Regions from separate parts of the Alkalibacillus flavidus genome, predicted to be linked through region 2. Evidence: predicted binding sites of a transcription regulator. Region 2 holds the regulator's gene; each other region holds the start of a gene.
What was found. Region 2 encodes Rex, which represses fermentation and respiration genes when NADH is low (regulators of the CRP and FNR family bind a similar motif). Its sites were predicted from a motif close to TTGTGAAATATTTCACAA; they were not measured.
Positions count from the first base shown of each region.

Region 1: a site for Rex is predicted at 10,850-10,867, ahead of ABID56_RS07015 (cytochrome ubiquinol oxidase subunit I). Genes of this name have one in related genera too.
Region 3: a site for Rex is predicted at 7,928-7,945, ahead of ABID56_RS12270 (cytochrome c oxidase subunit 2A). Genes of this name have one in related genera too.

Region 1 is NZ_JBEPMX010000006.1:47,694-60,082, forward strand. Features, by position in the region: gene ABID56_RS06955 (hypothetical protein) at 83-223, opposite strand; gene ABID56_RS06960 (YkuS family protein) at 333-569, opposite strand; gene ABID56_RS06965 (P1 family peptidase) at 619-1,539, opposite strand; gene ABID56_RS06970 (GNAT family N-acetyltransferase) at 1,536-2,036, opposite strand; gene ABID56_RS06975 (hypothetical protein) at 2,152-2,478, opposite strand; gene ABID56_RS06980 (DUF5412 family protein) at 2,505-3,065, opposite strand; gene ABID56_RS06985 (DUF5412 family protein) at 3,171-3,734, opposite strand; gene ABID56_RS06990 (hypothetical protein) at 3,916-4,083, shown strand; gene ABID56_RS06995 (hypothetical protein) at 4,080-4,532, opposite strand; gene cydD (thiol reductant ABC exporter subunit CydD) at 4,688-6,400, shown strand; gene cydC (thiol reductant ABC exporter subunit CydC) at 6,397-8,085, shown strand; gene cydS (cytochrome bd oxidase small subunit CydS family protein) at 8,270-8,365, opposite strand; gene ABID56_RS07010 (cytochrome d ubiquinol oxidase subunit II) at 8,380-9,393, opposite strand; gene ABID56_RS07015 (cytochrome ubiquinol oxidase subunit I) at 9,390-10,730, opposite strand; gene ABID56_RS07020 (SH3 domain-containing protein) at 11,040-11,921, shown strand; gene ABID56_RS07025 (carbonic anhydrase) at 11,979-12,362, shown strand.
Region 2 is NZ_JBEPMX010000005.1:155,801-167,014, forward strand. Features, by position in the region: gene groES (co-chaperone GroES) at 1-250, opposite strand, end outside; gene ABID56_RS06625 (CPBP family intramembrane glutamic endopeptidase) at 456-1,166, shown strand; gene ABID56_RS06630 (YdiK family protein) at 1,170-1,361, shown strand; gene ABID56_RS06635 (alanine/glycine:cation symporter family protein) at 1,560-2,915, shown strand; gene ABID56_RS06640 (SOS response-associated peptidase) at 3,130-3,795, opposite strand; gene ABID56_RS06645 (MDR family MFS transporter) at 3,795-5,195, opposite strand; gene ABID56_RS06650 (redox-sensing transcriptional repressor Rex) at 5,267-5,893, opposite strand; gene ABID56_RS06655 (ABC transporter ATP-binding protein) at 5,992-7,947, shown strand; gene tsaD (tRNA (adenosine(37)-N6)-threonylcarbamoyltransferase complex transferase subunit TsaD) at 8,172-9,185, opposite strand; gene rimI (ribosomal protein S18-alanine N-acetyltransferase) at 9,182-9,628, opposite strand; gene tsaB (tRNA (adenosine(37)-N6)-threonylcarbamoyltransferase complex dimerization subunit type 1 TsaB) at 9,631-10,329, opposite strand; gene tsaE (tRNA (adenosine(37)-N6)-threonylcarbamoyltransferase complex ATPase subunit type 1 TsaE) at 10,329-10,775, opposite strand; tRNA gene ABID56_RS06680 (tRNA-Asp) at 10,952-11,028, opposite strand; tRNA gene ABID56_RS06685 (tRNA-Met) at 11,048-11,124, opposite strand; partial or broken rRNA gene rrf (5S ribosomal RNA) at 11,173-11,214, opposite strand, start outside.
Region 3 is NZ_JBEPMX010000016.1:31,212-40,930, forward strand. Features, by position in the region: gene ABID56_RS12230 (queuosine precursor transporter) at 1-633, opposite strand, end outside; gene ABID56_RS12235 (aspartate/glutamate racemase family protein) at 891-1,586, shown strand; gene ABID56_RS12240 (aromatic amino acid hydroxylase) at 1,631-3,352, opposite strand; gene ABID56_RS12245 (aconitate hydratase) at 3,615-5,576, shown strand; gene ABID56_RS12250 (hypothetical protein) at 5,577-5,753, shown strand; gene ABID56_RS12255 (DinB family protein) at 5,841-6,299, shown strand; gene ABID56_RS12260 (trimeric intracellular cation channel family protein) at 6,424-7,056, shown strand; gene ABID56_RS12265 (Crp/Fnr family transcriptional regulator) at 7,127-7,810, shown strand; gene ABID56_RS12270 (cytochrome c oxidase subunit 2A) at 8,002-8,124, shown strand; gene ABID56_RS12275 (cytochrome c oxidase subunit II) at 8,152-8,619, shown strand; gene ABID56_RS12280 (b(o/a)3-type cytochrome-c oxidase subunit 1) at 8,620-9,719, shown strand, end outside.

The sequences.
Region 1 (12,389 bases), on a different contig from region 2:
CTTGGCCCCCGCCAAGTTCTTTTTCATGTTGCAGTGCTCTTTAGTTTTTAAATAAGTCGCCTCAATTATTTCATAACTACCTCTAGTTTTGAGATAAACCCGATAACTTATTTAAAAACTTAATCGCGTCGCCTTGTAATACGGCTCTTTTAATCGAATCTGTAGTTCGCTCTTGATTCATTTTCCGTAAATCTTGCGCCATTTTCAAAACGGCTTGCGCCAAACTCTAATACTCTTGAATCAAAATCACAAACGCTTGACTCATTTCGCGACATTGTTGATTCAAATCACCCCCCTCAACCACAAAAAAGAGGCGCTAAGTTAGCACCTCTTTACACGCGAGCATTCACAGCGTCGACAGCTTCATCGGTCGACATACCGTGGCAGTTCACAACGGGGGCGTTCGTTGCTTTATCGCTCATGCCCATCATATTGTTATCTTGGCCTGAAACGCAACAGCAATCACAATCGGGTACTTGCTCACCTTCGAGCTTAATCACCTCATACCCTTGTTCAGCTAATGCTTGTTGCAAATCGGCCATACTATTTTCCACTGCAATGCGTGCCATCGTGTCACCTCCGTTTAAGTACCCTTAGTCTTAAACAGATCGATGACAATTATGCTTCACTAGCACGAACCGCATTTAAAATCGCTTGCTCCAATGTATCGCACGCTAAATCGGATACAACGTTAATATCATAGTGCGCATCACCTGTCCCAAGCGCATAAACGGTGTCCCCATCTAACATCGTATGCGCAGGTGACATCGTGCGCGAGATTGCGTTTTGCGCAACTTGAGCTACTTTTGTCGCTTCCGTCTTCGTTAATGCTGCATTCGCCGCGACTACCGCAAGCGTCGTATTAGATCCTGGAAAACCGTCCGCTACAGCCTGTTCACGCAACGTTTGCCGGCTGTTCACAAATTCACCCGTCTCTAGATTGCGCGCACCTGCTAAAATCGTATCCGTCGACGGGTTAACGACATCGCCAAATGCGTTCACCGCGACAATCGCGCCAACGACTAAGCCATTATCGAGCGTAATCGACGCACTGCCAATACCGCTTGGACTAACAGCGTCAAACCCAGCAATTTTCCCAACAGTGGCACCTGTACCAGCACCGACAGACCCTTGAATGACAGGAAATTCCGTCGCACGTTCAGCCGCTTCATAGCCCATCGCCGCATCCGGTCGCACTGACGCATCACCGACTGCTAAATCAAACAAGATCGCACTCGGCACGATCGGGACTTTCGCAACACCGACGTCCATGCCAACACCTTGCTCTTCTAGGTATTGCATGACACCGCTTGCCGCATCTAAACCATAAGCGCTACCGCCAGCTAGACTAATCGCATGGACTTGATCGACTAAATTCACTGGATCGAGTAAATCCGTCTCACGCGTTCCTGGTGCAGACCCACGAACATCAACACCGCACGTCGCACCACCTTCTGTCATAATCACAGTACAGCCCGTTTTCGCCAATTGATCATCTGCATGACCGACCCGGACGCCCGGCACTTGCGTAATCGTCATGCTTCATCGACCTCCAATTCAAGCACCATGCGCACAGTCGACAATGTATGACCCGCAAACACTTCATCGAATTCCTTCACGACTTTAAACCCTTTTGCTTCATAGAAACGCATGCCGACATCATTTTCTTTTTCCACATCGACATACAAATAGCGAAGTGTCGTTAGCTGCTGAATCCCTGTTTGCAACAACATGCTCCCGACACCTTGTCCGATATGATCTGGATGCATATAAATCGCGACCAGATCTGCATCCCCTTGTTCGTCAACGGGCGTGAAATTCGCGAAACCAATAATCCCATTATCATCTTCAGCTACCCAAAAACCGCCGCGCATTAACCGTTGCTGCATATTGTAATCGCTGTATGCTTCGGTTAAAAACGCGTCTTGCACGTGACGTGGCAACAAATCATCGTATGTATCATGCCAACTCGCTTGTGCTACCTCACGCACGGCCTGAAAATCATTTTGGTCTAATTCACGTACTGTAACGGACACGAAGCAAGCCCCCTTATACTTGTTATTCTACCCATTATTATAGCATAGATAACATTCATCTAATACAAGATTTGCACATTAATTCTAAATTTTTTGAATTTTCGTTGCTACTATCTTATTCATCTAGGAACCTGTCAACACTTGTCACAATCAGCTCATCATCGTCATTATAACGAAATTGAATCTCATAGGCCACTTCTTCACCGGTTTGGTCGTAAATGGTGATCGTATTATCAAAACGAAATTCATTCGTTCTGACGTATTCTCTCAACATGGTTTTCGCATCCCGGTCAACGCTCGATTCAAACTTCGCATCTTCGACGGTTAAATCTTCAAGCCATTCGTGTGTCGTAGTCGTCTCAGCCGTTTCCATTATGTACATTGTCGTCACAATTACTAATGTGATGACTAATATGACGTTCGCCCATCCTTGCTTCGACATGTTATTTCTCTCCTTTAAGATTTATTTTATGTATCTGCTTCATAACACGTTTCGTACGTTTGATCTAACACCCAACTTCGGCACGCGGCACCTCGGTCGTGGTAGATCTCTTTTGTCACATCTAGCGTGACACTTCTATCTTGCCCTGGATAGCTCAGGTCATCGTTTTCGATTCGTAACGTTTTATCATCTATCCATTCCATCTGAAAATGACTCTTAGCATCGCTGTAATAAATAATTCGGGGCTCATGATCTGACGTGTCACTCACCACTTCTACCCAAACATTCACACCACCTGCTGCACCACCATACGGTTCATAATAAGCACTTACCTCAAATGTTTCATCAGGTGATTCAAGCGGACCCGGACCTTCCTGCATATTCGTTGTATTAATCTCTTCAAATGTAAACAAATAATGCTCATATACAAAAATCGATGCTAAAACGACCATTCCAGAGAGAGTTGCGATCAACAATTTCTTTGGCAACGGCCTCTGTTTTACTAACGCAAAGACAGTCATCACACTTAGTATGAGCAAAAGAACAGCAATCGCAAATGCAACAATGATTCCTAATATGATTAACATTTTTATCTCTTCCTAACTTGAATACGGCGAATTTCCCTTCTGATACAGCGATATTTTTCTATTATACGGCGATTCTCCGCAAACATTCGGCGATATTCTTTTAACTTACAGCTGCTCTTCACCCGCTTCATAACACGACTCATACTCTTCTTGCAGGATCAAACTTTGGCAGGCGTAATTTAAATCATAGTACAACTCATCGTCAACATCAAGCACCGTTGACCGTCTTGATTCAACATAGCCTGGTTGTTCATTTAACACGAATAACTCATCACCATCGACCCAATTCATGTCAAAGACTGCTTGGGCATTACTATAATAGACGACGCGACGTTCGAATGTCTCTAAACTTTGCACTTCGATAAAGACATCTTTTTCTTCGGCTGCCCCGCCATAAGAATTATAATAAGCATATGCGACATAATCATTATTCGGGGAGGTCACTGGCAACATGACGTCTTCTAACCTTGTCCGTTCGATATAATCAAACGTAAATAAATACTGCTGACTGATGAATATCGACCCTGTTGCAAACACGAGCATGACAAATAGAACGACCCATTTTTTCACTGGTTCGTGCCCGACGATTAACATGACAATACACGCTACCATAACAACAACCGTCATGAATGCCGAAATATACAGCAGCAAATTGATTAAAATATGCATCGAAGCCCTCCCGCCTGTTGAGACTTTAAATGCCCTCACCTACATATACCCGACTACAGATCATCTCTATTTTATCAGTATTTATTTGTAAAAATAAAAAAGTTTTCCAAAAGGTTACGTTGGCAACTCGTCCGTTAAACGCGTTATACTATCCCTACTAAGAAAAGTGAGGTGTGACGCCATGAAACGACTCTTAATGATTGCGTTAATTTTCGTGACGGCCGTATTAGCTGGCCTAAACAGATTATATGACTCACCGTGGCTTTATTGGGTATCACTCATCGCAATTTTAATCACGTTAACGATTGTCGTGACAGCAGGGGTTAAACGAAACAAGCGTGATGGTTAACGGCTTATTTTTTGGTTAAAAAAGATTTCCTTCACCGTTTCCCCATCGACTTTGTTATAAAATTGCACACCATCTGCTTGTAAATGGACTTCGAGCTGGCCGTTATTGCCATAGCGGTCAGCGTTATAATCAAACACACCTTGACCATCACGTAATCCGTCGAGTGGTCCGAGCATCGATTTCAAGACGCGCCCGTCATAATCCATTAAATCATATTGAATTTCATAACCGTCTTCACTTTCTTGTAAACGCAGCTGTTCATAACCACTGCCTTCTCCTTTATACGTCGACCACGTGCCTAAATACGCCGAAACGTCAGATGGTTTACTCGTCTCGAACGGTTTCAACGCTTCGGCCATTTGATCGGACTCATTAGCCTCAGTCGCATCACCATTTTGGCACGCTGCAAGTAATATCATCAAAAAAATCGTTATTCCTATACGTGTCACGTTCGTACCTCCTTTGGCATCTTTTTCTATTATATATCAATTCATGCAAAAACCATATCCGTCACGAAATTTTCACCCGAATAGTAACCATTTTAATTAAAAATATTGATCAAAAAGCGTACAATAGAAGCAGCATGGTGAAAGGACGTATGTCGATGTCATTATTAAAATCTTACTTATCCCGGCACTATATCATCCAGTTAGCCGGCGTCCATCTATTATTAGCGACGATGATCCTATTACAAGCTTACGTCATCGTCTCGATTATTGATTCGGTATTTTTGCAGGATGCTGGTTTTCTAGACGTCCTCGTCAGTTTAATCGGTTTGCTTGCGATTATATCGGCACGCGCTGTTTTGACCTTCACCTCAGGTCGAATCGGCATAACGTTAGCGAAAAAAGCTAAAACAAGTATGCGCTCGCACTTATTACAACATTATACGAATCAACCGATCGAACTGGCGGCACAAGGCCGATCAGGTGAAAAAATCGCCACGTTATTGAATACGGTCGATCAAACAGACGCCTATTACCGTGAGTATATACCGCAGATGGTCCGTGCTTCGGTTGTCCCACTTGCGATTTTGATCATGATGGCGATCTACAACTGGCCATCAGCGTTAATTGTGCTCATTACTGCGCCGTTCATTCCGATTTTCATGGCGATCATCGGGCTTAAAACACGCGACAAATCTGAAGAACAATTGAACGCGTTATCAAATTTTTCAGGTCAATTTCTCGACTCATTGCAAGGTTTAACAACATTATCTCTATTCGGGCGAGCCCAACAAGAACAAACGTTAATTGAAAAACGAAGTAATCAATTTCGTGATGCAACGTTAGGTGTTTTAAAAGTCGCATTTACGTCAGCTTTTATGATGGAGCTCATTTCGATGTTAAGTATTGGCTTGATCGCGTTAGAACTTGCGGTCGGCCTCATCATTTTTGATTCGATTGCGTTTACAACCGCATTTTTCATCTTGTTATTAGCTCCTGAATTTTATATCGCGTTAAAAGACTTAAGCAGCGCCTTTCACGCAGGACGAGAAAGCATAACAGCAGGCAAATCCATTGAGGCTGTATTAGACGAATCGAAACACCCTGTCGCATGGGGCCAGCAAACGATTGTGTCGGTTCCACCGCGAATGACACTGGATCACGTATCATTCGCTTATGATGACGTTGACATACTGAAAAATATATCTGCGACGATCGAAGCCGGCCAAAACATCGCAGTAGTTGGACCGAGTGGAGCCGGCAAAACAACATTGTTAAACGTCATCGCAGGACTACTGCCCATACAACATGGCCGAATTAACGTCAATTCACTCAAACAACACGAATTACGCGAAGACGTCTGGTTTCGCCAATTAAGCTATATTACACAGTCACCGTATATTTTTTCAGGATCGATTTACGACAATATTGCGATTAGTCAACCTGATGCACCAGTCGATGACGTTTATGATGCCGCTAAACGCGCTGGATTACAGTCGTTAATTGATTCACTCGACTCAGGGATTGAAACCGTTGTTGGCGACGGGGGCCGCGGGTTATCAGGTGGCGAAAAACAACGCCTTGCTTTAGCGCGCGCCTTTTTGAAACAACCATCGCTTATTTTATTCGATGAACCTACGACAGGACTAGACTTAAAAACTGAGCAACTGTTATCACAAGCCATCCATGACTTAAGTACGAATGCCACCGTCATAACTGTCGCGCACCGCATTCATACGATACAAGCGGCCGATCAAATCATCGTCTTAAATGACGGCGAGTTGATCGCATCCGGCACTGATGCGTCGTTAAAACATTCGAGCAGCGCATACCGCGCGTTACTCGGGATTGATGGAGGTGTTAACGCATGAATGGGTTACAAGCAGTCATAACGCAATTAATGAAAGAAAAGCGCGACGTCCTCATCTCGATTCTGTTTGGCTTTATCGCAGGCATTGCCGCAGTCGGCTTATTTTCAGCAAGCGGCTATTTGATCTCACAAGCCGCTTTAGGAGTCCCGATTTATGCGTTAACGATCGTCATCGCAACGGTTAAATTATTAGGGTTTACGAGAGCAGGGTCACGTTATGTTGAGCGACTCATCTCACACCGCGCGACGTTTTCGATGTTAAAGCATATTCGCGTCCACTTTTTTGACCGGTTACAGCAATTATCACCTGCGAGATTACAACGTCTGAAATCGGGTGACTTGCTGTCGCGAGCGGTTAATGACGTTGAATCGCTGCAGAATGTCTTTTTACGCGTCATCTATCCGCCGATTGTGCTCGTCTTGATCTTTTTCGCGACGATTTTGTTTACGGCCTATTTTTCCGTATGGATGGCGATATGGCTCATCATCGGTTTAAGCTTATCGCTCGTTATTCTCCCGGCGTTATTTGCTTGGCTACAAAGTGCAACAGATGAATCAACCGCCGAGCAAGCGAGCGCTCTGACAGCTGAGGCGACTGACATGTTATACGGTTATCAAGATTTAACGATTCATCAAAACATGCAAGCTCGTCAAGACGCTTTCGCCGATTTAAACGATGATTACGAAAACGCGATCGCTCGCAGTCGCGTGCGTGAACTCGTCCATCAGGTGCTTGATGGTTGGGTCGGGTTTGCGATGGCGTGGGGTGTGCTGGCAATCGGCAGTTATTTAAGTGCAGCGGGTCAGTTTGATGCGGTGTTGCTTGCGATGTTTATGTTGCTCACACTCACTGTGTTTGAAAACACATCACCGATGGCTGCCTTCCCGCAATATTTTCGCGACAACAAACAAGCAGCCGATCGTTTGTATACGTTAGATCAGCCAGACGAAGCAGGTGGCAACACGCTTCAAACACCTATCACTCATATTGATTTTGATCACGTCACATTTACGTATCCCGGCGAAGAGCGCGCCACGCTTCATAACGTGTCTTTGTCGGTTGAACCTGGATCAAAAACGGCGATTATTGGAGCAAGCGGATCCGGGAAAACGACAGTGCTACAATTATTGTTGAAACTCGAACACGTCGAGTCCGGATCGATTCAACTAAACGGTGAGTCGATTCACACTATTCAAGCTGATTCTATTTGGGACGTTTCGAACGTCGTGATGCAAGAAGACGCGTTTTTCCAAGGGACGATCCGTGATAATCTATTGTCTGATGCGAGTGACGAATCGCTAAATGAGGCGCTACGTTTAGCTGCACTCGATTCGTTTACATTAGACGATCCAGTTTATGAAAAAGGCGACAATTTATCAGGTGGCGAAAAACAACGGCTCGCCCTCGCACGCGTCTTTCTCCGTGACGCTTCATTGTGGTTACTCGATGAGCCGACATCATCGCTCGACCGCGTGACCGCTGAACGCGTCTTACATCACGTTTATGATCGAGCGCAAAACGACACGCTTATATTGGTCAGTCATGATTTAACTGGCTTAGACCAATTCGATCAGATCATTGTCATGGACCATGGCGAAGTCGTCGAAACCGGCGACTACGATAGTTTAATGGACAAGCAAGGTTACCTTTATCAATTAAAACAAATCGAAGCGGCCACGCTCTAACGCGTCGCCGCTTTTTTTGGCTTTACTTATCACTTTTGAAATAACTCATACTAGTTATTTCAAAACTCCACCTATTTATCAAATAAGTCACCTGATTTATCTCATAAATCAAGCGACTTATTTCAAAACCTAATGACCCAATAGAAAAAACTTGGCTGCGGCCAAGTTTTCTCTATTTAATCTATTAATTTTTCCCGCCAGGCAAAGCAATCCAAAACGCCATGCCAGTTGCTCCGATTAACACTAAAAACGGCGCGTACGTAATTAAAAAGTCTGTCATACAACTCACGCTCCTTATTTTTCACCTGAAACATACTTATCATCAAACAAGAATAGACGCATCAATAAATAGAGCGACGGCACGAGTAACAACAAACCTGCGACAAAGGCAATAATTAACGCGATCGCCATCGAATCGTTCGTCACACTATCAGACACCGTCAGATGTGGGTATAACAAGTACGGATACTTGGAAATACCATAAGCGAAAAACGCAAAGGCAAATTGACCGATCAATAACAGAAATGCCGTACCATAACGACGTTTTTGCCAAATTAACCAGACACTAATCGCAAAAAAGATAAACGAAATAGCGAACATCCACCATAAATTCATGAGCGAGTCAAAATGCTCCGGGTTGTGCGAGCGCAATTCATAAATAATGCCACTCGCTGTCACAATCGTCGGAAGCGCCCAAATAAGCGCATATTTTCTCAGTAATTGCGTCGCTTCCACATCACCAGCCCGGTTCGCATACCACGTCAGAAACACAGCGGAAATATACAACACGGCGATCACACTAAGGACAACGATACTCCACGTGAGCGGACTCGAAAAAAGCGCCCAATAATCAAGTTCAGGTCGGCCGTTGATCATATCAACAAATCCGCCTTCCGACACCGTAAGCACGACGGAAAATGATGCCGGTATGACGAGCCCTGTTGCACCGTACATAAACGCATAACCGCGATGGCCTTTCGTTCCATACGTTTCAAATGCATAATACGACCCACGGATTGCGAGCAATATAATCGAAATACTGACCGGCACTAATAAAATACTGCCATAATAATACGCCGATGACGGGAAAAACCCGACAATTCCGACGAAGAAAAAGACTAAAAAGACGTTCGTCACTTCCCAAACGGGTGACAAATACCGTTGAATAACTTTCGTTAAAATCCGATCTTTCCCCGTAATAATACTATAAGCGTTGAAGAACCCAGCGCCAAAATCGACAGAGGCAACGATCACGTAACCAAACAAGAATGTCCATAACACAGCCATTCCGATTATTTCATAACTCATGAACGGCCACCTCCTTGCTCGCCAAGCTCTGATTCAACAGGATTATCTTTGAAAATCTTATTCAATACAACCGCAACCCCGATACCTAAAATCAAATAAAGCGCGGCAAATGCGACAAACATATGCCCAACATAAGCACTTTGCGTCGCGGCTTCATCGACTGTCATCACACCGCGTAAAATCCACGGCTGACGGCCCAACTCAGCCATCCACCAACCCGCTTCAATCGCTAAAATCGACAGTGGGCCGCCTGCTAAGATCAGCCAACGCATCAGCTTCGATGACGCAACCGACCAACCACGCCACGAGGCAAACCAATAGATGAGCGACAAGCCGATCATAAACATGCCTATCGTAATCATCGTGTCAAAGAAGTAATGGACGAATAACGGCGGTCGTTCATCTTCAGGCGTTTCATTTAATCCTTCTACTTCTGAAAACGGATCATTATGGGCTAAAACACTGAGTGCATACGGTACCTCAATCGCATACTTCGGCTCTTGGTCATCACCCAGCACCCCGTATAACACAAGGGGCGCGCCTTCTTCTGTTTCGAAATGCCATTCAGCGGCAGCTAACTTCTCTGGCTGATGCTCGGCTAAATATTTACCCGAAAAATCACCGATAATCGCGGTCGCAACCGCAAAGACGAGACCAATTTTCATCGTTAAATGTAATGCTTTTTTATGGTACTCGTGATTCGAGCTACGCAACAATTTATACGCAGCGACAGCAGCTAACACAAATGCTGACGTCATAAAGGCTGTCGAAATGACGTGTGTTACTTTCGTCGGCGTCGCAGTGTTAAACATCGCCTCAATCGGGTTCACGCCTGTCATTTGCCCATCTATAATACTAAATCCTTCTGGCGAATTCATAAAACCGTTCACCGTTGTGATGAAAAACGCTGACATGGCCGCACCAATCGCAACAGGAACCAATAACAGTAAATGTTTCTTTTGATTTTCAAACCGGTCCCATGTGTATAAATAAATCCCGAGGAAAATGGCTTCAAAGAAAAACGCAAATACTTCCATAAAGAGCGGTAGCGCGATAACGTGACCTGCCAGTTGCATAAATTCAGGCCATAAAAGCGACAGTTGCAATCCAATCGCTGTACCTGTCACAACACCGACAGCGACTAAGACGACAAATCCGCGCGCCCACCGTCTCGCTAACATAATATAATGCAAATCATTTCGTTTAATGCCGACCCACTGCGCGATCATGATCATCAGTGGGACACCCACTCCCAACGTCGCAAATATAATGTGGAATGTTAACGTGAGTAGTGTTAACATCCGGCTTCCGAACACCGGATCTTCAAATAAAAGCATGACTCTCCCTCCTTAACAAGGGGCCTAATTTATAAATCACTTATAATCTTATTGTACCCGATTCAGCGACTATCAAAGCCATTATTTCGTGATAAATTTTTGGCGAGCGTGTGATGATTTTGTGAAATCCATCACATTTGACTTTTGACCTATTGTTTCGACAAAATAACATATCGTTCGACAATCGGAATCCACACCTTTTGACTATTTTTTGATTATCCGTGCTATTTTAATAGAATCATAGATTATTTTGTCTTATAATAACGATACACCATTCACATAATTCTTGCCAAATGAGGAGGCATTGCTGTGTTTCGAATATGGTTCAGCATAACCTTAATGACTGCGCTCTTAATCGGCGCCTTCACAGTCCCTACCAACTCCTCAGAAACGACAAAAGCATCGGGAGATCTCCACACAATCTCCAGCTATGACTTACAACATAAATCCTACATGACGATTATACCTAAACAGAATCGCGTTACTTTTGAAACTAAAGCCCACGAAGGCACATACGTCGCGACAACCGAGCTTAATTTACGGACAGGTCCAGCTACATCATTTGAAGCGAAAACGACGTTAACACCAAACGTTAGCGTCACCGCAAACGCGAAAGCCATAGTCGATGACAAGACGTGGTACCGTATCACACATCACGATAACGACTATTGGGCGTCAGCTGCTTATTTAACAACGCCGTCATTACAAAAGCAAAAATCACAACAGTCCCCATCAACTAAAACTCAATCCAGGACAGCAAATGAAACAACATTCAATCCTATGACCATTTATGTAAACGGCCAACAAATTCCTTATGAAAACGGCGGGCGAGCGAACGGTCAAGCGATCATTGACAGTCGTCAAGTTGCGTCCACATGGGGTGGTGCGGAAACATTTAGCGGAACAGATGGCTTAAACACGCACTTTATCGGACATAACCCCGGTGTGTTTAACGGTATTTGGCATGCGACATCGTTTATCATTACCGATCAAAACGGACATGCTTATCAATACGACGTGAACCGTGTCTATCAAGTAGATGAACATGCTATCGGCATGGAAAACGGCACCGATTATTGGGACCGGATCACGGGTACGTCAGGTGGTGAGCGCGTGATCTTTCAAGCGTGTACAACAGATGACAACACAATCAATTGGATTATTGAAGCTGATTTTGTTCAATCGATGTGACAGCCCAACCATTTCCCTATATAATAGAGATAGATATTTGAAATGAGGAGGATTTGTATGGCTGAAGGCACATTTGCAACAGCGATTAACTGCATGGACGGGCGTACGCAAGAGCCAGTCATTCAGTGGATGAAACAACAATATAACGTCGACTACGTGGATCAAATTAACGAAGCCGGCCCGAACAAAGCATTGCTTCAAGGTGATGCGAAAATGATCGAATCGATTAAACAAAAACTATCGATCTCAAATCAAGGACATGGCTCACAAGCACTTGCCATTGTCGGGCACCACGACTGCGCCGGTAACCCGGTCGACAAACCTGAAAAAGTTGAACAAATTAAACAAGGCGTCGCCCTCGTACGTAGCTGGGGATATGACATGGATATCGTCGGGTTGTACGTAAACGACGATTGGGAAGTCGAACATATTACCACCTAAAATAAAACGGAGCGGAAGCCACGACTT
Region 2 (11,214 bases):
AAACTAAGTATTCTTTGCCGTCTTTCTCGACTTCTGTGCCAGCGAATTTCGAATAGATGATACGATCGCCTTCGCTAACTTCTAACGCAATCTTCTCACCGTTATCTGTCACGCGGCCTGTGCCGACAGCAACGACTTTACCTTCCTGTGGTTTTTCCTTAGCTGAATCTGGTAGGACAATGCCTCCTGCTGTTGTCGCCTCCTCCTCAACTAATTCGACAATAACGCGATCTCCTAGTGGTTTTAACATGATCAAGACCTCCTCTAAATTAATGATGGAATCTGTTTATTAGCACTCGAATTAGTCGAGTGCTAAATCCACTTATTATAATAATGAATCACGAAAAAATTTGCAAGTAAAAACATTAAAATTTTTGTTTCTTCTAACTTATTAGTATAGAATAACGTTTAGATAGAAAAATCATGACATCAGAAACGGGAAAGGATCGATTATCGTGCCAAGACGTTATTGGGGAATACTGATTATATATTTAGCTGCACAATTATTACCGAGTCTTATTTTAGGGTTTGTCTATCAACCGGACCTTCCCCCACAAAATGTGTTGATCTTATCAACCATTGTGAGTATGTCAATTGCGACGATTTGGATTATTAGTTTATTACGGCATGAGATGGCGTCGTTAAATCATCGGAGTGGACTAGGAACAGGAGAAATTGTTAAATGGTCCATTATCGGTGTCGTGTTGGCATATGGGACTCAAATTGTCGCTAACGTGATTAATATTTATGTATTAGGTATTGAACAAGGGTCACAAAACACACAAGATATTATACAAATTATCGAAAGCAACGTATGGTTTATTTTATTACCGATTGTGTTCGCACCGATTTTAGAGGAAATTGTGTTTCGTAAAATTTTATTCGGTGAAATTTATAAACGGACGAACTTTGTGATAGCTGGTCTGCTATCAGCTTTTATTTTCGCCGCGATGCACTTCGACTTCACATTTATCTTAACGTACACAGCGATGGGCTTTGCGTTTGCGTACCTTTATGTCAAAACAGAGCGCATTATTGTCCCGATCATTGCCCATATGGCGATGAATACATTTGTCGTGATGATTCAATTAAGTGTGGACATTGACGACTTAGAACGACAACTAGAAGATATGCAAAATGCATTAATGATTTTCTTTGGAGGATAGGACATGAAGATTTCACCAATTATATTAGCTTGGGTTTATATATTCATGGGCGTCTTGTTCGTCTATTTAGCGATTGAAACAGCGGATCAAACGATTTGGAATGCCGGAACACTTTTATTCGCGTTTATTGCAGCGATTGATTTCGGCGTGGCGATTCGATTATTCGGCGTCAACCAAGCGATGAAAAAACAATAAACTAATTTTACCGTCATACATGATTGTATGGCGGTTTTTTAATGGCATTGATGCATAATGCTTGTCACATTGGAATACATTGAAGTAACCTTTTATACCATGAAATAAATCAAATTTTTCAAAATAGTATTGTCGAATTTGTGAATTTTCTTTATGATATTGTTATGAAGGTTAATAGATTAATAAGGGAGGAATACGATGGAAGAGCGAATTATTAGCTTTTTAGAAGCGATTAGTGACTTCGTCTGGGGTCCTTGGACGCTCACCTTATTGGTTGGGACAGGGATTTTCCTCACGTTTCGACTCGGCTTCTTACAGTTCAAAACATTACCTTACGCATTGAAATTATCATTTAGTCCTAAAAAGCAAGACAAGAAATCAGAGGGTGACATCTCTCACTTTCAATCGTTAACGACGGCGCTCGCCGCGACGATTGGTACCGGTAATATCGCCGGTGTTGCAACAGCCGTTGTCGCAGGTGGTCCTGGTGCGGTGTTATGGATGTGGATCTCCGCCCTATTCGGTATGGCAACGAAATACGCTGAGGCGATTTTGGCTGTTAAATACCGTGAGAAAGATCCAAATGGCAATATGTCAGGCGGTCCGATGTACTATATCGAAAAAGGTCTGAACATGAAATGGCTTGCCGTGTTGTTTGCATTTTTCGGTGCGGTCGCTGCCTTTGGTATCGGGAATATGGTACAGTCGAACTCTGTGTCAGATGCGCTTGATACAACATTTGATGTTCCGTTTATTGTAACGGGTATTGTATTAACGGTGTTAGCTGGTCTCGTGATCTTAGGTGGTATTAAGAGTATCGGACGAGTTACCGCTTATATCGTGCCGTTTATGGCTTTGTTTTATGTCATTGGTGGATTAATCATTTTATTCTCTAATTTAAGTATGGCAGGCGAAGCTGTTGCGCTTATTTTCACAGATGCATTCACTGGACAAGCGGTTGCTGGTGGTGCACTCGGTGCCGTCATTCGTTGGGGTGTTGCTCGTGGGGTATTCTCTAACGAAGCTGGTCTCGGTTCTGCACCGATTGCTGCGGCGGCTGCGCGTACTGACTACCCTGGCCGTCAAGCGTTAGTTTCCATGACGCAAGTATTTATTGATACGATTGTCGTTTGTTCGATTACAGGTATTACGATTGTCATGGCTGATATGTATATCGGCGGCGAAAAAGGCGCTAGCTTAACATCACAATCCTTTGAAGCTTTCTTAGGGCCAACAGGTTCGATGATTGTTTCACTCGGTCTCGTATTCTTTGCTTTCTCAACGATTCTCGGTTGGTCTTACTACGGTGAGAAATGCTTCGGTTACTTAACGAAACATAAAGGCTTGAACATTTACCGTGTTCTCTTTATCGCCCTCATTTTCGTCGGAGCTGTTGTGAAGCTCGATGTTGTATGGGCATTCGCTGACGTGATGAACGGGCTTATGGCTGTACCAAACTTAATCGGCTTACTCCTCCTCTCTGGTGTTGTTGTAAATGAGACACGTAAGTTTATCAAAGTGAAACAACAAGAAGAAGCAAGTGAACAATCCTAAATAATAAGCAGAAGCAAGTGAACAATCCTAAATAATAAGCAGAAGCAAGTGAACAATCCTAAATAATAAGCAGAAGGCACTGACAGCGGTCAGTGCCTTTTATTTTGATCCACTTTTCACTTATCTTGACTCAACTATAGAAATGCTTGAATCACATTGAGATGGGCTTGCATCAAACTCGTAACCTCTTGACTCACTTTTCAAAACGCTTGATTCAAAGATCAATCGGCTTGATGCAATCTGGATCATTATGCTTCGGACTGTTCACATATGTGCTGACAACGTCATACGTTAACGGTAAATCTGGCTGCGCATACAACCATTCTTTCATATCAGTCGGATTTTTCGCTTCGAAATCGATCCACTCTTGCTCGCTATTAGCTGGAAGCATGACAGGCATGCGGTGATGGATCTCAGCCATGTCACGATTCGCTTCCTTCGTTAAAATCGTACACGTCACTTTTTCCCCCGCTTCAGTCTGCCAGCGGTCCCAAAGGCCTGCAAACGTAAACAGCTCTTGATCAGGTGAATAAATTCGCACAGGCTGTTTAGCACCGTCAATCGTCATCCATTCGTAAAAGCTATCCGCAACGATTAAGCAACGGCGCTTTGACAACAGTTTTTTGTAACTAGGTTTTTCCTCCGCGGTTTCGAGTCTGGCGTTGATCATGTTGTGTCGCATCGATTCATCCTTAGCCCAGGACGGAATAAGCCCCCAACTCATTGGGCCGATGCGATTTTGCTCACCGTCACTCACCACAGCGATCACATCTTGTGTCGGGGCAACATTGTAACTCGGCTCCCACGCAATCTGACCGTCCGCTTGATACAACTTTTTCACCGTATCGGGTCCTACCGTTAACGTAAATCGTCCACACACTACGCTTCCTCCTCGTCGACACCTTTCATTTTATACGCGGCAGGTATCGCAAACGCAATAATCACACCTGCAACAATAAAGGCTTCATTTAATGCTTGTAAGGTCGCTTCTTGCGTTGACATATGATCGAGTAACATCATATGACCGCGCCTTAACTCGTAATAAACTGAGAAAAAGACGATCCCGAGCGATGATGAGAATTGGCGGATTAAATTGTTCATCGCTGAGCCTTGCGCGACTAAGTTTTCCGGAATCTTATTCATACCAGCTGTGGTCGCTGGCATATTCCCAAAGCCAAGGCCTGCTCCGTGAATCGCTTGAATGACGAAAATCACCCAAATCGCCGTCGACAATTCGACGAAACCGTACGCAAAACTGGATAACGACAAAATAATCAAGCCAGTCGGAATCACGAGTTTCGGGCCTTTTTTATCTAAAATTTTACCGCCAACATTCATAAACACGCCGCTTAATAACGAACTCGGAAGGAAAATCAAACCTGTCGTCACTAATCCGAGCATAAACGCTTCTTGAATGAGATATGGGACTAAAAATAGCGTGGAAAACAACCCAATCGACGCGGCAGATGTTACGAATATCGAATAACGATACGTCTTAATTTTAAACACGCGCAACTCTAATAAAGGTTGCTGTTGCCTCAACTCGTGGCGAATAAATAAGCCAATAAACGTAATACCAACTACAAGTAATGCGACGTTTGTGACATTTACCAGTCCATCAATTTCTCGCCCTTGTCCAAGCACGTATAATACCGGACCAACACCAAGTGTGACCATTAAGAATCCTAAGCCATCGAACTTGAGTGATGGATCGGACTCGGTCGTTTTTAAATACTTCGTCGAAAAGAATAAACTTAATAACGCAAACGGAATATTAAATAAGAATAAATAAATCCAATTCAAGTTTTCAGCAATGAGGCCACCAATTGTCGGACCGATCGCTGGGGCAATCATGACTGAAATACCGTACGTCCCGACCGCGAACCCGCGTTCATTTTTCGGAAAGGCATGGAATATAAGCGCCATCGCATTCGGCAACATTAAACCACCCGCAACCCCTTGTACCGCACGAGAACTAATGACCATCTCTAGCGATTGCGATAAAGCGCCGAGAATCGATCCGGTAATAAACAAGCAGACGCCAATAATATAGACTTTCTTCCGCCCGAACCGATCACCTAGAAATCCAGTCAGTGGCATCGTCATTCCCATCGCGATCATAAAAATGGTCAATATCCAACTCACACCGACCGCATCGGAATCGAATATACGCATAAACTCCGGCAACACCGGATTTAACATACTATTATTTAAAATAACCGTAAATGTTCCAAACAAGACGGCTAACACAACTAACCATTTATGTGACACATTACTCATCGTTGTTGGCCCCTTTAATTTTTCGTCTCACGAACTATTGTACTTGTTTACACGATGATTGGAAAGGTCGCTCATTCATTTTTTAAAAAGTAAATCAGCGACTGCAGTTCGACTGAGAGATCGATATGCCTCACCCGGACATCGTCAGGTACCGATAAGCGAGCAGGCGTGAAGTTTAAGATCCCTTCGATACCTGTATTTACCAATCGTTCGGTTACTTCATCAGCCGCATGCATCGGTACGGTTAAGATCGCGACATTAATATTCGTCCGCTTCAGTTCTGACTCTAAATCATTCACACTAAAAATCGGCACCCCGCCAATGGTTGTGCCTACTTTATCATCATTTGTATCAAATGCGATTTCAATCTTCGTGTTGTTGTTTTTGATAAAATTATAATTGAGTAATGCTGTGCCTAGATTCCCTACTCCGACGAGTGCGACATGGGCAATTTCATCTTGGTCAAGTACTTTACGAAACACATAAATTAAATGCTCGATATCATAGCCGTACCCTTTACGGCCAAGCTCGCCAAAATAGGAAAAGTCTTTGCGAATGGTGGCTGAATCCACTTTAACGGCGTCACTTAATTCTTTTGACGAGATACGTTGCTTCCCTTGTTGTTGCATTGAATTTAAATGGCGATAATAAAGCGGCAACCGTTTCGCTGTTGCTTTCGGTATCTTCTGGTCTACCATCGTTTTAGAATCTCCTTTTTTGAAAACGATTTAAAAACGTCATGCATTGCTTTATAGTAAGACTATACGATAAACTAGGTCACGTTGAGGTGAATACCATGATAGTGATGCAATTAAATAATATCGGCAAGTCATTTGGTGCTGATACTATTCTATCGAAAATTAAATTAGAAGTACATCATCGTGACCGAATCGCGATTGTCGGCCGTAATGGAGCCGGGAAATCGACGATCCTGCAAATTATGGCAGGCGAAGCGTCCTACGATGAAGGAGAAATATACAAACCGAAAGATGTCTCGATTGGCTATCTCGCGCAACATTCAGGCCTTAGTTCATCCGAAACGATCTGGAATGAAATGTTGTCGGTTTTTAAAGAAACCGTTGCTCGTGAAAAAGAATTACGCGAATTAGAAGGCCAGATGGCGAACCCAGATGTTTTCGCTGATGATGAGTCGTATCAACAATTACTGACGACTTATGATCAAAAACAAAACGAATTCCAAGCAATGGGTGGCTTTCAATACGAAGCTGACATTAAATCGGTTTTACAAGGCTTGAATTTCGGCGAATTCGATTATCAAACGCCGATCAATGATTTAAGTGGTGGGCAAAAGACACGCCTGGCACTCGGGAAATTATTACTAGCAAAACCCGACGTGCTTATATTAGACGAGCCGACGAACCATCTCGACATTGACACGCTCAATTGGCTCGAGAATTACTTAAACAGTTATGATGGTGCTGTCGTCATCGTGTCGCACGACCGTTATTTCTTAGACCAAACTGTCAACGTCGTCTATGAAGTCGCGTTTCAATCATCGAAGCGTTATAACGGCAACTACAGTTATTTTCTACAAAAGCGACAAGAAGATTACGAACTGCAAATGAAGCATTTCGAAAAACAACAAAGCGAAATCAAACGACTAGAAGATTTCGTCCAACGTAATATTGCCCGCGATTCGACGAGTAAACGCGCTCAAGCTAGACGGAAACAACTTGAGAAAATGGAGCGCATCGAACGGCCGGATTTAGACGATGCATCGGCGAAATTCAGCTTCGATATTAAACAAAAAAGTGGTAATGACGTCCTTAAAGTTAACCAACTCGAAGCGCGTTATGGCGCGTTAGACGAACCAATTTTCCGTAACGTCACGTTCAGCGTCAATCGCGGCGATCGAATTGCGATCGTCGGGCCGAATGGTGTTGGCAAAACGACCCTCATTCAAGCAATTTTAAAGCGAATGGAATTTGTCGACGGTGAGGTTCAAGTGGGCACGAACGTCGATTTTGGCTATTACGACCAGGAACAGTCGACATTAAATCCATCAAAGACCGCGTTAGACGAACTGTGGGATGACTATCCCCTCATGAATGAGAAAGACGTTCGGACCGTGCTCGGTAATTTCCTATTTACGGGTGAAGATGTGCTTAAAACGGTCGGGATGCTAAGTGGCGGCGAAAAAGCACGTGTGTTGCTCGCTAAACTCATGTTGCAACAAGCGAACGTGTTAATTATGGACGAGCCGACGAACCATTTAGATTTAGACAGTAAAGAAGTTTTAGAAGCGGCGCTGGCTGATTTCCCTGGCACAATCATCTTCGTATCGCACGACCGTTATTTCATTAACCGGATTGCTACTCAAGTACTTGAAATGAATCAACACGGCGTGAAGACATACCTCGGCGATTACGATTATTATTTAGAGAAGAAACAAGAAGAAGCTGAGATTAAAGCTATGGAAGACGCACAAAAACAAGAGGACAATCAAGCTGAACAGACGACGAAATCACAATTCGAACAAGACAAACAAGTTAAACGGGATATTCGTAAGTTAGAACGACGAATTGAAACGATTGAAACGTCGATTCAGGAGCATGAAGAAGTGATCGAGGCTGAGCAGGCGAAAATGAATAATCCTGATCTAGCGGGCGATTATAGTACGCTACAAGATATTAATGACACGATCCAGCATCACCAGGAAGCAATTGATGCATTAATGGAAGAATGGGAAACGCTACAAGAACAATTAGATTCGTATGAAACGAATGTATAACTGGAACCGTTCAATAAGGATGATGGTCACATTATCCACATATTGAACGGTTTTTTTATTTATCAACAGCTCACATCCCCTATAAGACGGGTTTCACACATGATTATACACAATATCCACAGCTTGTGAGTAGTTTATCCCCATTTCCGTCTACTTTTTCACAGCCGAATTTGTCCCTATTCTATAAAAAAGTTCCACAGCTATGTGGATAAGCTGTGGAATCATTACGGCATCATAAGTCCAGGGTTTGCATTTAAATCGAAATCCGCAACATCACCTTGATGATATTGAATCGAAGCCGCTGCCCCGATCATTGCGGCATTATCTGTACACAAATAAAGTGGCGGAATGTGCACAGCAATATCACTATCTGCAAATCGATCACGAAGACGCTTTCGTAATGTTTGGTTCGCTGACACGCCTCCTGCGACAATTAACTGTTTCACCCCATAATCTTGCGCGGCTTGAAATGTTTTATCGACTAACACATCGATCACACTTGCTTGAAATGACGCCGCAATATTAGCCTTATCAATTGATTCACCTTTTTGTCGTTTATGATGTAATGTGTTAATAACGGATGTTTTTAAACCACTGAAACTAAAATCGTAAGACCCTTCTTCTAAATAAGAACGCGGAAACTGATACGTCTCTTCACCTGTTTGGGCTAACTGATCGATTTGTGGCCCTCCTGGATAGGGTAAGTTAAGGGCTTTAGCCACTTTATCATAAGCTTCACCCGCTGCATCATCTCGCGTCTCACCAATCACGTCATACTGTCCGTGTCCATCCATATAAATCAATTCCGTATGACCGCCTGAAACGACTAGAGATAATAGCGGGAACTCAAACGGCTGTTCAAGACGATTCGCATAAATATGTCCAGCAATATGGTGCACACCAATGAGCGGCAAATCATGCGCAAAAGCAATGGCTCTAGCTGCGTTCACGCCTACTAACAGAGCACCGACTAAACCAGGACCTTGCGTCACCGCGACCGCATCTAAATCGTCAAACGACACGTCTGCTTCTGTCATCGCTTGTTCCATCACCACGGTCATTTGTTCAATATGATGACGCGATGCCACTTCAGGAACGACACCACCGAATTTTTCGTGAATATCCATTTGGGTTGCCACAACATTCGATAACAGCGTTGTCCCCCCTTGGACGACAGCGGCTGCCGTTTCATCACAACTCGTTTCAATGGCTAATATCATTTCATTTGCTTCAGTCATTGTAATTTCACCCACATAACATACGCATCTTCATGATCGGGATAATAATTCTCCCGGCGTGCGACAATTTTTAAGCCGAATTTTTGGTACATTTTTTGCGCGACAATATTCGATTGCCTAACTTCTAACGATAATTCCTCAGCACCTGTTTGTCTCGCCAGTTTTAATACATGGCGAAATAACTGTTCACCATAACCATGCCCTCGTTCGCTCGGCAAAATCGCGACATTCGTGATTTGCGCTGTTTCTAATACGATCCAAACACCGCAATACCCAATAATCTGATCATCTTTTTCTAAAACGAGATAGTAGGAAAAACGATTTTTGACTAAATCGACTTCAAAATCATCACGCCTCCAAGGTGCGGCGAACGATGCATGTTCAACCGACATAATATCGTCTAAATCGGTTATTTCCATTTTACGAACACGTACTTCACCCATCGTTATCGTCCCTTTTCTTGTTTCTCCAACCATTTCGCCTCAGCTTCTACCATTCGATGATACTGTGGCGCTAAACTATGAACAGGTATCGGTTCTTCATATAACGCTAAATAACCAAGCATACTCGCCTTCGGATACTGCACCATAGAGTCAACAAACCGCGCTTGATCACCCAATGTTTCACGGATCATACCCGTAAAATCATGTCGTGTTGAACTTGTGAAAATAACTGGCTGATTGATGTTACTTAATTGATCTAGCCAATCTTGCATTGTTCCATTATGATCAGCTTCAATCGTCTCTAATCCTTCAGAAGTCCGTTTATATAAGCCAGTATATACATTCCCACGTCTCGCATCGAAAAACGGAGAAATAAACGTGTCAACATCCGTCACTTGAGCCGCTAACAGCTTCAAACTGGATAGTCCAACAATAGGAATGTTTAGCGACCATGCCATCGATTTAGCCGTCGACATGCCAATGCGAAGCCCTGTATAAGAACCAGGTCCTTCTGCTACCGCGATTTGATTTAAATCAGCCGGTTTTAATTCAGCTTGACCCATTACGTATTGAATGGCTGGCATTAATTGAATTGAATGATTACGTTTCATATTAAGCGTTAATTCCGCCGCTAATACACCGTCTGCTAAAACAGCAACACTTAACGGTTGATTAGACGTATCGATTGCTAAAACATTCATCACTCGAACTCCTCACATAAACGATTAAAACGTTCACCATATGGCGTCAACGTTACACAACGCTCCTGTTCTCCACGCTTCTCAATATAAATAGCTAAACGTTGGTTCGGTAAAAAGTCTTCAATAAATTGCGACCACTCAATTACCGTCACACCATCCGCATCAAAAAAATCGTCAAATCCTATATCTTCATCACTATCTTCTAAACGGTACACGTCCATATGAAACAACGGAAGCCGCCCACGATACTGTTTCACGATCGTATATGTAGGGCTATTGACGGTTCGTTTAACACCTAGCCCTTTTGCTAAGCCTTTTGTGAACGTCGTTTTGCCTGCACCTAAATCACCGTCTAGTGTTAGCACATCATTGGCTTCTAACTGTTCAGCAATCTGCACAGCTAATTCCATTGTCATGTCTTCTGATTGCGTTATAAACTGTTTCATCATAATCACCTTTTATGGACGCTTATCTATTTCATTCATTATAGTCGTATCATAGCAAAAATTATATGATAAAGAAAATGTTCTAATTGTCGGTATAATCTTTTATGTAACACGTATAAAAGACATAAAAAAACCTTGCGAACAACGTCACAAGGTGTAAATGGTCTGAATTTAAATGGCGGTCCGGACGGGACTCGAACCCGCGACCTCCTGCGTGACAGGCAGGCATTCTAACCAACTGAACTACCGGACCATCATTTGATAAATTAATTTGGTTGCGGGGGTAGGATTTGAACCTACGACCTCCGGGTTATGAGCCCGACGAGCTACCAGACTGCTCCACCCCGCGGTATTGACTGATCATCCTAATATACGGATTACAGACTAAATATATTCAGCCCGGCGGCGTCCTACTCTCGCAGGGGAAGAACCCCAACTA
Region 3 (9,719 bases), on a different contig from region 2:
TGGCGTGTCTAGAATGGATACGAGTAATTTTAACAAATAAGTGGTAATACCGATCATTACGACAGTGCTGAATTCGAATACACCTAAAAATGCGATGAATGTAAAAATGAAACTGTCGATGAGTTGGCTTGTTGCTGTACTTATATTGTTACGGATAAATAAAAATTTACCTTCTGTTTTTTGTCTGATGGCATCAAATACGTAAACGTCAATTAATTGTGAGACGAAGTAAGCGACGAAACTTCCGATCATGACGCGTGGTGTGATGCTGAATAGTGTTTCCATCGGTTCTTGTGCGAAGTCTTGTGAGTTTGGTACATAATGTAAGTCGATTTGGATCATGATGACGAAAAAGGCCATCGACGCCAAGCCGACGAATACGCTTTTTCTTGCTTCTTCTTTACCGTATTTTTCGTTTATTAAATCGGTCGCTAAAAAGATGGTTGCGTATACGACATTTCCGAGCGTCGCTTCTAAGCCGAAAATGTTCACGCTTTTGACCACTTCAATGTTTGCGACGATCGTTGCAAACGCAATCCAGGCGAAAAGCCCTGTTTTACCGAATAATTTGTAAAAGGTTAAAATCCCAATAAAATTAATCGCTAATGTTACAAAAAATAATAATTCGTTCAATGTTGTCATCTCCTTAATTTTTTTATAGCAGGTTTTGGCTAACTGCTGTATTTTGCGATTGCCTGTTGACAATCGCCTACAAATCATACCATTCTTATGAAATGTTTTTCAATCTTAAATTAAAAACTTGAAGTAACTGTTGAATTCATGAATAATTAAGATAATTCTAACGGTTATTGATCTTAGTCATCATTTGTAAAACTCGCAATTATTTCCGGGGAAATAATTGCCGAATGGTGTTGAAAGGCGGGGAATATATGAAAACGATTGGGATTATTGGTGGTATGAGTTGGGAGTCGACAGTCACGTATTACCAACAGATTAATCGTCTTGTGAAAGAAAGATTAGGTGGACTTCACTCGGCCAAATGTATTGTATTTAGTGTTGACTTTGCAGAGATTGAAGCATATCAGTCTAAAGGTGAGTGGGACAAAGCAGGTGCCGAATTAGCCGACGTTGCTAAAAAATTAGAACTTGCAGGTGCTGACATGATCGTCCTCGCAACGAACACGATGCATAAAGTCATCAGCCCGATTGAAGAGGCAACAAAGCTTCCTGTGATTCGTATTGCGGATGCGACGGCTGAAGCGATTAGACAACAGGGGTTAAATCGGGTTGCGTTATTAGGAACGAAGTATACAATGGAGCAAGATTTTTATAAAGGTCGTGTGCAGGAACACGGTGTGGATGTGATGGTGCCTGATCCGAATGAACAAGAACAGATTAATCACATTATTTTTAATGAGTTAGTATTAGGTGAGTTTCGTCAAGAGTCAAAGCAGTACTACCTGGATGTCGTAGATCGGCTTCTAAATAGTGGTGCAGAAGGAGTCATTTTTGGTTGTACGGAAATCGGGTTGTTGATACAAGCGAAGGATGTGTCTGTCCCAGTATTTGATACGTCACTTATCCATGTCGAACGTGCTGTAGCTGAGGCGTTATCGTATTCATAAAAAGAAGCGCGAGTACCTAAAAACTAGGTGATCGCGCTTTATTTTTAATCTAAAATTGATAAGCCGCGTTCGATTAACGTATGATAATCGTCGCTAAGGGTTTGTAATTGGCGTAATTCCTCTAAAATCGTAGCAGTAAGTGGTGCATCTGGCGCGATCTCATGAAGCATTTCAAATAATTCGAGACGAGATAACCAATCATTCGTATGATTCTCATTTAGCTCAGAATGACTATCAGCAATCGCTTCAACTGACGGTCCATGCTCGCGGATGTTACGAATACGGGCATAAACGTCATTTAAAGGGTCGTCAGCTGACTCTAATTCTCGTTCATCATCCTGTTCGATAACGGTATGGAAGTTTTCGCCGTCAGCTGCGCCGGCAAAAACAGAACTGACAGAAGTTCCGATAGCTAAATCAAACGGCTCTTCCTTAAAGGTAATCAGTGGATCCTGCCCGCGACTGACGCTTCCATTCGTTAATGTGATTAAAATAACTTTTTCGTTTCGTTTTTCAATGGCTGTAATCTCTCCGTTAACCTGTAACCCGTTGTCGTATGTGAGAGACAAGCATTCACCGATTTCTAGTTGATGGTTTGATAACTCATTGTCTGTCATGTCCTCAATCGGTTTGTCGATATTGGTGACGTGACCGATTGGAGCTTGAAATCCGTGTTGATGTCGCTCTGTTCCGTGTCCTTGTAATTGCTCACCCTCAAACGCTAAAGCTGTTTCGCCATCCGTTTTGATTAATATTGCTTCTTCGTTGTCGTCTTTTAGTAACTCAGATATCGTGCCGGTAATCTGTAAGCCAGATGATAAGACGGCAGTGGCAGTATGGCCAGATTTGACGGCTTTATCTAAGCTTTCCGTACCACCTTGCATGAATGCCATCGACTCGGCGAGTTCTTCGGCTGCATCTAATAATTGTTGGAAACTTTTACAAACAAATAGATGTGGTTGTGGTTTCGTAATGTCGAAATCCGTTTCGATCACTTTGTCTTTATCAAATGGAATCTTCTCAACGTCGTCGCTTAACGCATTAGCTCCTTCACCGACTGAGGATAGTAGGCCAGCGCCATAAATTTTCGGGTCGTCGAGTGAACCGATTAATCCGAATTCTACGGTCCACCAAAAGAATCGTCCGACAATTTGTGCTTCTGATAATTCCGTGATTTTCGCCTCACATTCGTCGACTTGTTGTTTAGCTGCTGCAATTTCTTCTTCTGTCGCATTTCCTTTTTCGAGCAAATTCGAGTAGTGACGAACCGCTTCAAAATGGTCGTGCTCTTCCTTGGTTGCTAATGCTTTCATGCCAATTTCGCCAAATCGTTTGACGAATGCTGAATACTCAGGGTCGGCTAAGATCGGCGCGTGCCCAGCAGCTTCATGCACAATGTCAGGTGCTGGTGTATATAAAATATTGTCTAACTGGCGAATTTCATCCACGACGGGTAAAATTCCCTGCGCTTGAAATTCAAAGAACGCCACTCCAGGAATGAAGCCGTCAATCGTGGCAGCGCCCCAACCAAATGGGGCAAGGCTTTCGTTCATTTCATCGACATTCGGGATATGATCAATCGAAATAGCCGATGCTTTAAGTCCATCAGTATAAGCCTCGTGTGCTCGGTCTTTCAATAAATTGTGATTTTGTCGCATAATATAACGCCAAACGGCATGATTAATCGGTGTATAGTTTTCATAGTTTTGATTAACAGTATATTGTCGTAAATGTTTTGGGACAGTTTTCGGTTTAACGGTTTGCATCAAATCTCTCCTTTTAGCGCTTTTTAGCTTGTCTACTTAAACGCTTTTTATTATTAAAGTATTAAGTAAATTATGAAAAATATATCATGGTTATAATTCGGATGCAATTATTTTTCGTAAAAAAATTATGATTTTTTAAGTTGTGAGCACTCTAATAGTGTTCGTTTAATCGGTTGTGACAGGTTTAAGAAATAGTGAAGTCGGGTACATTGAACAATAAGTATAGGAAGTCCGGATATAATAAGAAGGGAGTTATGTTGGAATGAAAATGAATGTAACACAGAAATTGATTTCAGAACACTTAGTCTCGGGTGAAATGACACCTGGTGAAGAGATTGGGTTAAAGATTGATCAAACATTAACACAAGACGCAACAGGTACGATGGTTATGTTGGAACTGGAAGCGATGGGGATTGATCAAGCTAAAACAGAAGTGTCTGCTCAGTATGTGGACCATAACTTAATTCAAGACGACTACCGTAACCCGGACGACCATATGTTTTTACGTAGTGCAGCCAATCGTTTTGGTATTTACTATAGTCGACCAGGTAATGGGGTAAGTCACCCTGTTCATATGCAAAAGCTAGCTAAACCAGGTAAGACACTGCTCGGTTCAGACAGTCATACGTGTGCTAATGGTAGTATGGGTATGCTTGCGATGGGAGCAGGTGGTATTGATGTTGCTTTAGCAATCGCTGGAGAACCATATTACATCAAAATGCCTGAGGTTTGGGGCATTAAATTGACTGGTAAGTTGCCTGACTGGGTCAGTGCAAAGGATGTTATTTTAGAACTATTGCGCCGTCACGATGTTAAAGGTGGCGTTGGCAAAGTTATCGAATATTATGGTCCAGGTGTTAAAGAATTATCAGCGATGGACCGTCACGTCATTGCGAATATGGGGGCTGAACTTGGTGCAACAGGTACAGTGTTCCCAGCTGATAAAGAAGTGAAGCATTTCATGAAAGTGCAAGGTCGTGAGGATGAATTTGAAGAGTTAACGGCTGATCGAGGTGCTAAATACGATATTGATGAAGAAATCGATTTATCTGCACTGGAACCGCTTATTGCGAAGCCATCCAGTCCAGGTAAAGTTGTACCAGTTAGCGAAGTAGCAGGTGAACCGATTTATCAATCATATATTGGCTCATCCGCTAACCCAGGTTATCGCGACTTTGCGATTGTAGCAGAAATTGTGAAAAATAAACATATAGCTCAAGGCTTATCGTTAGATATTAACCCGTCATCGCGCCAAATTCTGACGCAACTGGTCGAAGATGGTCATATCGCAAGCTTGCTACAAGCAGGAGGACGACTGCACCAAGCGGGTTGTAACGGTTGTATCGGTATGGGGCAAGCCCCTGCATCCGGTCGTAACAGTTTAAGAACAACGCCGCGTAACTTCCCGGGTCGTTCTGGTACGAAGGAAGACAGTGTGTTCTTGTGTAGTCCGGAAACAGCGGCAGCATCCGCACTAACAGGTAAAATCACGGACCCGCGCACATTAGATATGAGTTATCCAAAAATTAAGGAACCGACTAAAGTCGATTTCCAAAAAGAAAAGCATATGCTAGAAGAGCCGTCAGCTCCAGCTGAAGGTTTAACGGTTGAACTTGATAAAGGCCCTAATATTAGTTCGATTCCGAGTATGGAGCCGTTACAGGATAATTTTGAAGTACCTGTATTACTGAAAATGGGTGACAATATTTCGACGGATGAAATTTTAGCGGGTGGTTCACGCGTTCTACCATACCGCAGTAATTTACCGAAGATTAGTGCGTTCACGTTTGAAATTGTCGATGATGAATATTATGAGCGTGCGATGAATCTTCGAAATGATGGGGGCCATGCGGTTGTCGGTGGTTATAACTACGGGCAAGGTTCCAGTCGTGAGCACGCAGCCTTAGCGCCACGTTATTTAGGTATGAAAGCGGTGATCACGAAAGATTTCGCACGTATTCACTTACAGAACCTCATTAACTTCGGTATCTTACCGTTAACATTTGCGGATGAAAGTGAATACGACAAGATCGAACAAGATGACGTATTAGAATTCAGCGATGTCCGTCAGAAGATTCAAGAGTCATATGAATTCGAAGTCGGAATTAAAGGAAAAGACAAAAAAGTTCGCGTGAAACACAGTTTAACTGATCGCCATTTGGACATAATACTAGCAGGAGGCATTATTAACTGGGTTAAAAACAAACAAGAAAGTGGTGTCTAAATGGGTTCACAACAGTCACGTTGTAAAGCGTGTGATGGCGCAGGTTTATTAATGGACGATGAAGAATGGCGCTATACATGCACCGTTTGTGGTGGTGATGGTTATGTCTCGTTTTACGATCAACCAGAAAACCGTGCCTTAAGTGATGTTGACGAGAACAATCGTATCTTGGATTAAAGCTAAAGCATTCCGCTCAATAGCGAGCGGGATGCTTTTAAGTTTGGGGTTCGTTTTGGTAACATCATCTATAGGAGGGGATGGAGAATGAACGAACAAACGATTTTTGTAGATATGGATTTTTTTCGCAACGGTTTAATTCAATTAACAGAAACGATGTCAGAAGAAGAGCTAGACCGTATTCCTCAAGGATTTAATAACAACCCACGCTGGAACATTGGTCATGCGTTGGTGACAACGGATTACTTAGTGACGAATGCTGTCGGTGAATCGAGCCAATTACCAGCACATTATCCACACTTATTCGCACGTGGCACAAGCCCTCAAGATTGGGAAGGTAAGACTGTGCCAACGAAAGACGAACTGTTAGAACAGTTGAAAGCAAATCATCAATCGCTTCAGCAGTTGATTCAAGGAAAATTAGACCAATCTATCCCGTTTGAGATGTTTCACCTGAAAACGGTGGAGGACGTAGTGAAATTTTCGACGTCACATGAAACATTGCACTCCGGTATTGCTAAAACACAAAACCAAATCCAATCATGATAACAGGGACTGGCAATCGCCGGTCTCTTTCTTTTTTCAAAAATATTCCCTGTAAACGCGTCACAACCCGACAATATTTGTTAAAATAATATAAGTCTTAAACATGTTTATGGGAGGTGAAACGATGACGTGGGATATTTTAAATGTGATTGGAACGATGGCTTTTGCTATCAGTGGAGCGATCGTGGCCTTAGAGGAACGCTATGATTTGTTCGGTGTGTATTTGCTAGGCTTTACGACGGCGTTTGGCGGAGGTTTGATTCGCCACGTTGTTCTAGGTTTACCCGTTTCAGAAGTGTGGAACCAAAGTATGTTATTTCTGATCGCATTTATTACACTCACGTTATTGTTTTTTATCCCGTTTCATTGGTTTTTAACCGGATGGGCTAAATGGGGCGCATTTTTTGATTCGATCGGTTTGTCGTCGTTTGCGGTACAAGGGGCGCTTTTTGCTGTGGCTGCAGGTTATCCATTGCCAGCTGTCATAGTTGGAAGTGTCTTAACGGGGACAGGCGGAGGCATGGTTCGTGATGTGCTTGCTGGACGCAAACCTCTTGTCTTACATAAAGAAATTTATGCGATGTGGGCGGTGTTAGGTGCTTTAGTTATCGGAGTTGGCTTAGCTGATGAGATGGTTGAATACATGATCTTGTTAACTTTGATTATCGCATTAAGAATGCTGTCCGTGATTTATGATTGGCATCTCCCGAGTCGAAGTGATTGGTTGAACTTTCTGAGACAGATAAAGAATTCTTAGTTTCGTGTTATCACTGAAGGCGTTTCAACGTTATAATAGGATAAGGTACAAGGGTTAAAGGAGAGGTTCAATGGCTTGTTCGAAGACGTTCTTTCGCCAGTTTCCGATATTTAGCGATTTAGCAGATGAAGAATTAATCGAAGTGAACGACATTTCGCGCCCTAAGCAGATGAAAAAGAATGACGTCGTGTTTCGTGAGGGTGATAAGCGTGATGCGGTTTATTTTGTCGTCTCGGGCTTAGTTAAAATTTATAAAGTGAGTGAAGGCGGCCAGGAACAAGTCATTAATTTCATTCATTCGAATGATATGTTTCCGCATGTCGGCTTTTTCGACGACACACCATATCCTGCGACAGCCGTTACCATTTCTGATACTGAATTAATAGCCATTCCAATTGAAGCGTTTGAAAACCTTTTAATTCAAAAACCACAAATTTCGATCAAAGTGATGCGGGTTATGGGGAAGAAAATTTTAGACTTGCAATCACGGGTGCAACAAATGAGCACTCAAACAGTGTTTGAACGAACGGTGTCGATGTTACTTCAATTAACCGACGAATTAGGTGAGACGGACGACAATGGTGAGATTCTGGTTAGTTTGCCGATTACGAATGCGGACCTGGCGAATATGATCGGGGTAACACGCGAGTCGGTCAATCGAACGTTTAATCAACTGAAAAAATCGAACATTATTACATACACTCGCCAACAGGTGGTCGTACATGACTATGAAGCGTTAATCGATCGAATATGAGCATGAAACTTGCGACATAGATTAGTGTTCGTTTATGATAGCTAATGAAAAATTGATATAAAAGCGATGGCAATGTTGTGATAACTATCACAATGTTGTCATTTTTTTATGCTCAAAATGTGATATATATCACATTTTTCTGATTATGGCATGTGTATGATAAGAGTAGGAATGAAAAAGGAGGCGTTGAAATGAGTCGAAAAAAGCAGTCGAATCATGATGAACCGAAACTTTATGGCACGTTTATTTCGGTGTTAATCGTCGGATTATTAATAACATTGATGTGGGTAGGGATTTTTGTCGGATTTATGTAAGTTATCTTTTAAAGGGAGAGTGAGCTTATGCACGTGCACAAGTTAGAAAAAGTGTGGTTGGCAATTGGATTTATTACATTAGTAGCATTTTTAACGACAGTAGGCATTCAAGCTTTCGCATCAGGCCAAGGGGCGCCTAGTGGTTTGACGAAAGTTGATCCTGAAAATGTAGAAGAAACCCCACCGTTTGATGATCCTGGCTTGCATCAAATCGGGGAGAATGAGTATGAGCTTGTTATGATTTTGCAGTCTTACGGCTTTACACCGAATGAAGTGACGATTCCTGAAGGGGCGACCGTTCACTTTAAGATAACATCGAAAGACGTCGTACATGGATTTGAAATTGCGGGTACGACCGTTAACATGATGGCCACACCTGGTCATGTGAATGAAACGACGTATACATTCGATGAAGCAGGTTCATTTTTGATTTTATGTAATGAGTATTGTGGTACAGGACACCACTTAATGAGTGCCGAATTGGAGGTGGAGTAAATGGTGAATCGATTAGATGCACGTCTTAGTTTATATCATTTTTATGCCGCGTTTACGGCGCTTTTAATTGGTGGTTTGCTCGGTTTACTGCAGACATTGGTAAGAAGTGAATCGATTACATTACCGTTTAAGTTAAATTACTATCAAATACTCACGGCTCATGGTGTGTTATTAGCATTAGTCTTTACGACATTATTTATTTTCGGTTTTATGTATGCAGGTGTTTCAAGAACGACAGGTGAGTTGTCGTCACATCGTCGTAAGTCAGCGTGGATCGGCTTTATTCTAATGACAGTTGGAACAGTTCTTGGTGTTGTGATGATCCTCATGAATAAAGCGACTGTGTTGTATACATTTTATGCACCGCTACAAGCTTCACCTTTATTTTATATTGCATTAGCCCTATTAATTGTCGGGACGTATTTTGCTAGTTACGCGATTATTTCGCAATACAATGGTTGGCGAAAAGCAAATCCAGGTCAGAAGAGTCCGTTATTTGCTTTTATGGCTGTTGCCACACTCGTGTTATGGATTATTGCGACGTTAGGTGTCGTTGCGACCGTCTTATTTCAATTTATTCCGTGGTCACTCGGCTTCCAAGAAGAAATTAATGTGACGTTAAGTCGTACATTGTTCTGGTATTTCGGCCACCCGCTCGTTTATTTCTGGTTATTACCAGCTTATATGGCATGGTACATTGTTGTGCCAAAAGTGATTGGTGGCAAGATCTTTAGTGACTCATTAGCGCGTTTATCGTTTTTGCTATTTATTTTGTTCTCGATTCCGGTCGGCTTTCACCACCAGTTAACAGAGCCGGGTATTAGTGAGAGTTGGAAGTTTTTACAGGTTATTTTAACGTTTGCAGTAATTCTACCATCGCTTATGACCGCTTTTTCAATGTTTGCTAGTTTTGAAATTGCTGGACGTGAAAAAGGATATAAAGGTATTTTTGGTTGGTTTAAAGGATTACCATGGAGCGATGTTCGCTTTTTATCAGCGTTTATCGGTATGGCGTACTTCATTCCTGCTGGTGCAGGTGGTATTATTAATGCAAGTCACCAGATGAACCAAGTCGTGCATAATACGATTTGGGTAACAGG